DNA from 2 places in the Microbacter margulisiae genome. Region 2 is predicted to be linked to the other one. Evidence: riboswitches for the same ligand, from Rfam matches in the RefSeq annotation. Region 2 holds a riboswitch; the other holds the start of a gene.

Region 1 (3,430 bases), 990 kb from region 2:
GTTGCCCGGAACACTCAAATCCTTTTTTCTACTGATCTTGGCAATGGCCTTACTGCCTATAAACATTTTGCTTATTATTTGGGGTTATACCATACATTCTGAATGCCGGTAACGTGGATAGATGAATGCAAAGCAATATCTTTGCATTCTTTTTAGCGGTTTCAGCATCGGGGATTGAGGATGTCCCGGAATTGTCATATCAATAAATCAGCGTTGTAATGAGTTTGCAAGAAGATATTTTTCATCGTACGGAGTTATTACTTGGAGCAAAGGCAATGGCCTGTTTAGCCGAAAAGAAAGTAATCATTTTTGGTATTGGCGGAGTGGGAAGCTGGTGCGCGGAGGCGTTGATCCGCAGTGGCATTATATATCTGACGATTGTGGACAGCGATCGTGTAGATGTGACGAATGTCAACCGGCAATTGCATGCAACTACCGAGACTCTCGGGGAATTAAAGACGGAGGTGTTTAAACAGCGTTTATTGAGTATTAATCCTGATGCGCAAATCACCGCTATAGCCAACCGCTATAATGCATCCACCTCTGCTTCGTTTGCGCTGAATTCATATGATGTTATTATTGATGCAATTGATAGCCTCGAGGATAAAATGCATCTGATTCTGGAAGCGACACACACTTCGGCTCTGTTTTTTTCTTCGATGGGAGCTGCCTGGAGACTGGATCCGACGCGTGTCAGGGTTGCTGAGTTTTGGAAGGTGCAAGGGTGTCCTCTTGCGTCTTCTTTGCGTACGCGGTTCCGTAAGCAATCTCTTTTCCCTGAGAAAAAATTTCTGGCAGTTTACAGTGATGAGCATGTTATCGGGCCGAAAGATAAAATAACAAACGAGGCTAATTCTGCTTTAAAACCTGCCCATCGTGAAAATGGATCGGTCGTTTATGTGACCGCTGTTTTTGGATTTACCATTGCCAGTCTGGTAGTCAAAACATTAATGTCATCAGTCTAAAGGCAGGAATCAGTAGACTAAAGTCGAAGGTTTAAAGTCAAACAACGGGTTGAAAGTTTAAGGTGTAAAATTGAAAGTGTAAAAAAACAACAGGTCGAAAGTCTAAAGACAATCTGTTATGGGAATTTTGGATCAACTGGATTGCTGATTTCCAGAGTTCAATAATTCTTCTTATAACTTCCTTAACTTCTCATCTTCCATTATCTTCAGATTTTCATTGTCAATTTTCAATTGAATGCGTCTTCCCGTAACTTTTTTAACTTCCAGATTGTCATTGCTGTCTACGTATCTCTCAAAATATTCTTTCCATCTTTTTAGCTGAATCAAAAATTAGTCTTACCTTTGCCGGTGCATTGGTTCGCCGACGGTGCATTCGTGCCGGGCGATGAAAAGGGAATCAGGTGAAATTCCTGGACAGTCCCGCTACTGTAAGTCCTATGCAACGTTTCAACACAATCTTTAGCCACTATTTCCGAGAAATGGGAAGGCTGTTTGAAACGAGGATAAGTCAGGAGACCTGCCATGCAAATAAACAGGTAAAGCTTTCGAGGAAAGAGCTTCTAACCAAATGAGAATCTGCAAGGCTTCCATTTGATTTTGCATTCCCGTGAAAGCTGTTTGAATGTCAAACAGTTTTTTTTATGTCATTTTATTTGCATTTTGACCGCAGTAAGCTTTCTGTGTTGCATCATAGCACAAGAAAGATCATGTTATTTGTGTGCCTTTCGCTTGGTATATGCTCTTTAAAGGCGCAAAAAGACAGTGTGCATGTGATGAAGGAAGTCACCGTCACAGCAATACCGCTGCCTCACCTGGCAAATACAAGTGTACCTGTACAAACATTTAATGCCGCCAATATTGCCGGTATGGATGCGCTGCAATTGTCAGACGTGGTTAAACATTTTGCAGGCGTTACCGTAAAAGATTACGGAGGCATCGGAGGATTAAAGACTGTTTCAATCCGGGGATTGGGGCCAACGCATACGGCGGTCAGTTATGACGGACAATTGATGAGTGACGCCCAAAACGGAGAAATCGATTTGGGTAAACTATCTCTGAGCCATGTACAGGAAATCTCATTAGCCAACGGAGATGACGAAGATGTGCTGGAAAGCGCCAGAGCTTTCGCTGCGGCAGGATTATTGTCGGTGGTGACAAAGAGGCCTCATCTGGATTCATTGCATTGCATTAAGGGAGAAGCTGCTTTTCAGACCGGTTCTTTTGGATGGGAGCATCCTACTTTTTGGATGGGCAATCGCCTGAGCCGTCATCTTTCTTCAACCCTGTTCCTGGAGTCCCAATATGCCAATGGCCGTTATCCTTTTACAATTCATAACGGGGATTCCATTCAACATCTTCAACGGACGAATGATGATGTGCATCTATACCACGGAGAAGCCAATTTGTTTTATATCCCGGATTCGTGCCATCGGTTGACTGCCAAGATATTTGCTTCCAACGGAGTTCGCGGATTACCCGGCGCTGTTATTTTCTATAATCCTTATGCAGCCCAGGGGCAACGGCTTTATGATCAGGATTATTTTGTGCAAGCCCGGTTTGTATCTATATTATCAACGCAAAGTAGTTACGCCCTGGGAGCAAAAGCCGAAAACAGCTATTCGCGTTATGTGGACCCTTATTTTTTGAATGCTGCCGGAGGACTTGATAATCGCTTTCGTCAGCAGGAATATGATTTGTCGGGAGCATATGCCCGGACATGGAGTCGCTTGCTGAATCTCTCCTTAGCCAGCGATTTTGTCTATAATCATTTGAATGCTAATCTGGCGCAATTTGCACAGCCAAGTCGTTTTTCTTCCTATACTTCGGTGAAAGAGCGGCTTCATCTGAACTCCTTTCATGCAGAAGCGGCCTTGTTATCTACGTATATTGCCGACCGGGTTGCGTTGGGAAGTGAATCTCCCCATCATTTCCGTTTGTCGCCGATGCTTAGTGTCAGTGCAGAACCTTTTCAGATTGCACATTGGCAGTGGAGGGCGTTTTATAAAGAGACATTCCGTATGCCCACATTCAATGAACTCTATTATACCGGTATTGGGAATACGCGTCTGAAGCCTGAGGTAGCGCAGCAATTGAATGTTGGTACGTCGTACTGGACATCGGGACAGGCTGGTTATTTATCCGTTTCTCTTGATGGATATTACAACCGAGTGCTTAATAAGATTGTAGCAGTGCCTTCGGGCAACCTGTTTATTTGGTCGATGTTGAATTTAGGATTGGTTTCGATTCACGGGATGGATTTGTCGTGCCGTAGCGAAATTCGTCTGACCGGTACTATTCATGCCACTTTTGAAGGAAGCTATAGCTATCAGTCCGCTTTAGACAAGACTAATGCAGAGACTTCTACCTATAACGAACAGATTGCCTACACTCCCCGGCAATCCGGATCGGGGACAATCGGTATTGAGATGCCATGGGTCAATGTCTCCTATAATATTTTATGTTCC
Region 2 (3,430 bases):
CTTCATCATACCTCCGTAAAGGTAAAGATCATTGCCATCCCTCCTTAATCATCTGGCTGCATGGTTTTATAGATGTATTCCATATCTACATGCTGACGGATATGAGCTGCCAGTTTATCGTATTGTTCTTCTTTAAAAGCCGGATAATCGAAAGTAACGGATTTACCGGATTTATATCCGGGCACCTGGCGGAGGATATATCCGACAGTTTCTGTATGGTCAAAAAAACCATGCAGGTAGGTACCAAAAGTCTTTTCATTCCGGAAGTAACCATCACTCACTCCACTGTCAAGGAGACAAAGCGGCGAGGGTTGTTCTGCAACCGTCTCTCCCATATGGATTTCATATCCTGTACAATCGGGTTTGGTGCCGAGAAAAGAAAAATGACAAGCTTCTGTCTTTTTTTCCCGTGTTAGTATAGTTCGTACCGGTAAAAGCCCCAGACCTTGCATTACAGCCACATCCCCTTCTATCCCCAAAGGATCTTCCACCCAATTCCCCATCATCTGGTAACCGCCGCAAATGCCATAAACCGATTTTCCTATAGCATGCTGCTGCAAGATTGCCTTAGCCATCCCTGACTGACGGAGGTAGTTAAGATCGTCGATGGTGTTTTTAGATCCCGGCAACAGGATGATATCGGCATCCGCCAGTTCCTCAGGATGGGATGCATAAAACAGATGGACATCGGGATGCTGTTCCAGCATGTTGAAGTCAGTAAAGTTTGATAAATGCCGCAATAAGACAACGGCAATCGTAACCTTCCCTACCCTGTCCTTTTCTTTCCGGTATTCAAGGGTTACCGAGTCTTCCTGGTCAATATGAATATCATGGAAATAAGGAATAACTCCCACAACAGGCACTCCGGTCAGCTCTTCCAACATTTTCTTTCCATCTTCAAACAACGCCATATCACCCCTGAACTTATTGATGAGAACTCCTTTGATCAACTTCTTCTGAGTTTCGGGTAAGAGCTGAATACTTCCATACACACTGGCAAAAACTCCTCCGCGGTCAATATCGGCAATCAAGAAAGTCGGTGCATTCAAAGCTTCTGCCACGCGCATGTTGGTAATATCCCTGTCCCATAAATTTATCTCCGAAATGCTACCTGCCCCTTCTATTACCAAGGGATTGAATTCCTTCGTCAAGCGATGGCAGGCGGCCATTGCCTGTAGAAAAAGATCATTGCGGTCGGTCTGGTTAAAGTACTGATGTGCGGATTGGTTTCCTATAACTTTTCCGTTAAGCACGACTTGCGAAGAGGTATCGTCGGTTGGTTTCAGTAATACCGGATTCATATCTGCACGGCAGGGAATGCCGCAGGCCTCTGCCTGTGTCGCCTGAGCCCGTCCAATCTCCAGCCCATCCGGCGTTGCATAACTGTTGAGCGACATGTTTTGTGCTTTAAAAGGCGCAGGATGAAAACCATCCTGTTTGAATATCCGGCAAAAAGCAGCATTGATTACACTTTTGCCTACATCGGAACCGGTTCCGACAAACATCACGGGTCGAAGTTGCATACTCATTTCTTATTTAATCATTACTCTCTATTCGAATATGGCAGGAGTAATACTAATCCATCTGCCGGGATGGCCTGAAGTGCCGGTATATGAGCACTGGCAGCTCTTCCGGCTCATTTCCATATGCAAAGCCTACCATTTTCAGTCTCTTCGATCAGCTTTTGTTTTTAGCAACCTTCCCGGCTTTGGGATACTGATAAACAGTGGCAATGGTAATTCAGATACGTTTATGGAATTGACAGCTGCAGATACAGCACCGGAGTAGTTCATTCCGTGATGAAGGCACCGGACTCACTCTTTCGATCATTCCCTGCATTAAGCAATGATCGCCAAATGCGTTGACAAAAGTACTCAAAGTAGTGGGATAGCCAAATTATGATTGCGTCAATATTATTGATCGTAAATCAGCTGTAATTATACAAATTCTAAAAATCAAAGATCAAATCATATCGCCACATCCTGCTTTATCGTATCTTTGCCACGTGAGATTTAAGCGGAGTACCTGTATTTATATTGCTTTTGCTGTGATACAATACTCCTTCTCTAACATCTATAATTTGAAAATAAGACAATATGTATAAATTAGGCATTTTAGGTTTAGGCGAGGGACGCAGCACAATGTCTGCTGCATTGCAAAGCGAAAAATGGATATTACAAAAGGTTTGCGACATGAACGAAGCGTTGTGTAAACAGCGCGCCAAAGAGTTCGATTTCTATCATTACACAACCCGGTATGAAGATTTGCTGAATGATCCTGAAATTGATGTGATCGGGATTTATACGCCTGATAAATGGCATGCCGATCATATTAAAATGGCTCTTCAGGCCGGAAAACATGTAGTTTGTGCCAAACCCCTTCTGGATGATCTGAGCCAGGCCCGGGAGCTGATAGAACTTTCAGAAAAAACAGGGAAAAAAGTATTTGTGGGCCAAAGTAGCCGCTTCTTCGAACCGATGAGACGTCAACGAACAGATTATCTGGCAGGAGAAATAGGCGACCTGGTCACCGTGGAAGCTTATTACCATGCCGACCAACGCTGGTTTCTGGCAAAAGGCTGGTCGCTCGAATCTTCCTTTAAATGGCTTTACGGCGGACTCAGCCATCCTGTTGATTTGGTTCGCTGGTATTTGCCCGATATTGTGGAGGTAATGGGTTATGGCATGCTAAGTCCCAATGGAAAAGCAGGTGGCCTTAAAAATGCAGACACCATGCACTTCATCCTGAAAGCCGCCGATGGACGTATTGCCCGGGTAAGTGGTGTTTATTCATGCCCCATTCAACCCACTTTACGCGACAGCGAGATGAGTTGCATTCTACGTGGTACGGAAGGTTCCAGCCAGGGAGATTATATGGATCTTCGATATGCCATTACCACCTCCTCCGGTGAAGAAAAAATAATCACTTTTGAACATAAACTGAAACATTTTTTCCGCTTTGAAGGTAAATCACACCATGCAGGAGAATACCAGAATTATTATGAATATTTTGCTGATTGTCTTGATTCCGGAGAAACAGCTTATCCCGACCTGCGGGAAGGAATCGGAACAGTAGCCATTATGCAGGCCATGGATGAGTCCTTGCGCACCGGACTACCCGTCAAACCTAAAAACATTTTATGATGTAAACCGTTCGCTGAACAAATACGTGAAAGGGTTTATTGTTCAACATCATCAGCTCTCCTTTTTGAATTTGGATTCTTACACAAGATCGGGAAACATAGTTGTTTCCATCCATACGAAAACAGCCGGCTTGTCATCAACGACAAACACGGCTGCTATAATTCGCAAAAATCTCTTGTTTGATTTAACCCATCGCTACAGCATAGCGGCTAACCATACTGTATTAATAGTTCTACAAATATAGAATTCAATTCTTCTTTCTGCACACCTTTAATTATTAAAAAATA

Evidence for each region. Region 2 has a riboswitch for cobalamin ahead of FHX64_RS02255 (cobyric acid synthase). Riboswitches for the same ligand answer to the same signal wherever they lie in the genome.
Region 1: it holds a riboswitch for cobalamin, as region 2 does, so the genes downstream of both, FHX64_RS06060 (TonB-dependent receptor plug domain-containing protein) here and FHX64_RS02255 (cobyric acid synthase) in region 2, are expected to answer to the same signal.

The regions. Positions count from the first base shown of each region.
Region 1 covers NZ_JACHYB010000001.1:1,518,757-1,522,186, reverse strand. The annotation lists gene FHX64_RS06070 (hypothetical protein) at 1-102, shown strand, start outside; gene FHX64_RS06065 (tRNA threonylcarbamoyladenosine dehydratase) at 219-965, shown strand; cobalamin riboswitch at 1,302-1,504, shown strand; gene FHX64_RS06060 (TonB-dependent receptor plug domain-containing protein) at 1,607-3,430, shown strand, end outside.
Region 2 covers NZ_JACHYB010000001.1:525,746-529,175, reverse strand. The annotation lists gene FHX64_RS02255 (cobyric acid synthase) at 45-1,529, opposite strand; cobalamin riboswitch at 1,605-1,873, opposite strand; gene FHX64_RS02250 (Gfo/Idh/MocA family protein) at 2,097-3,143, shown strand.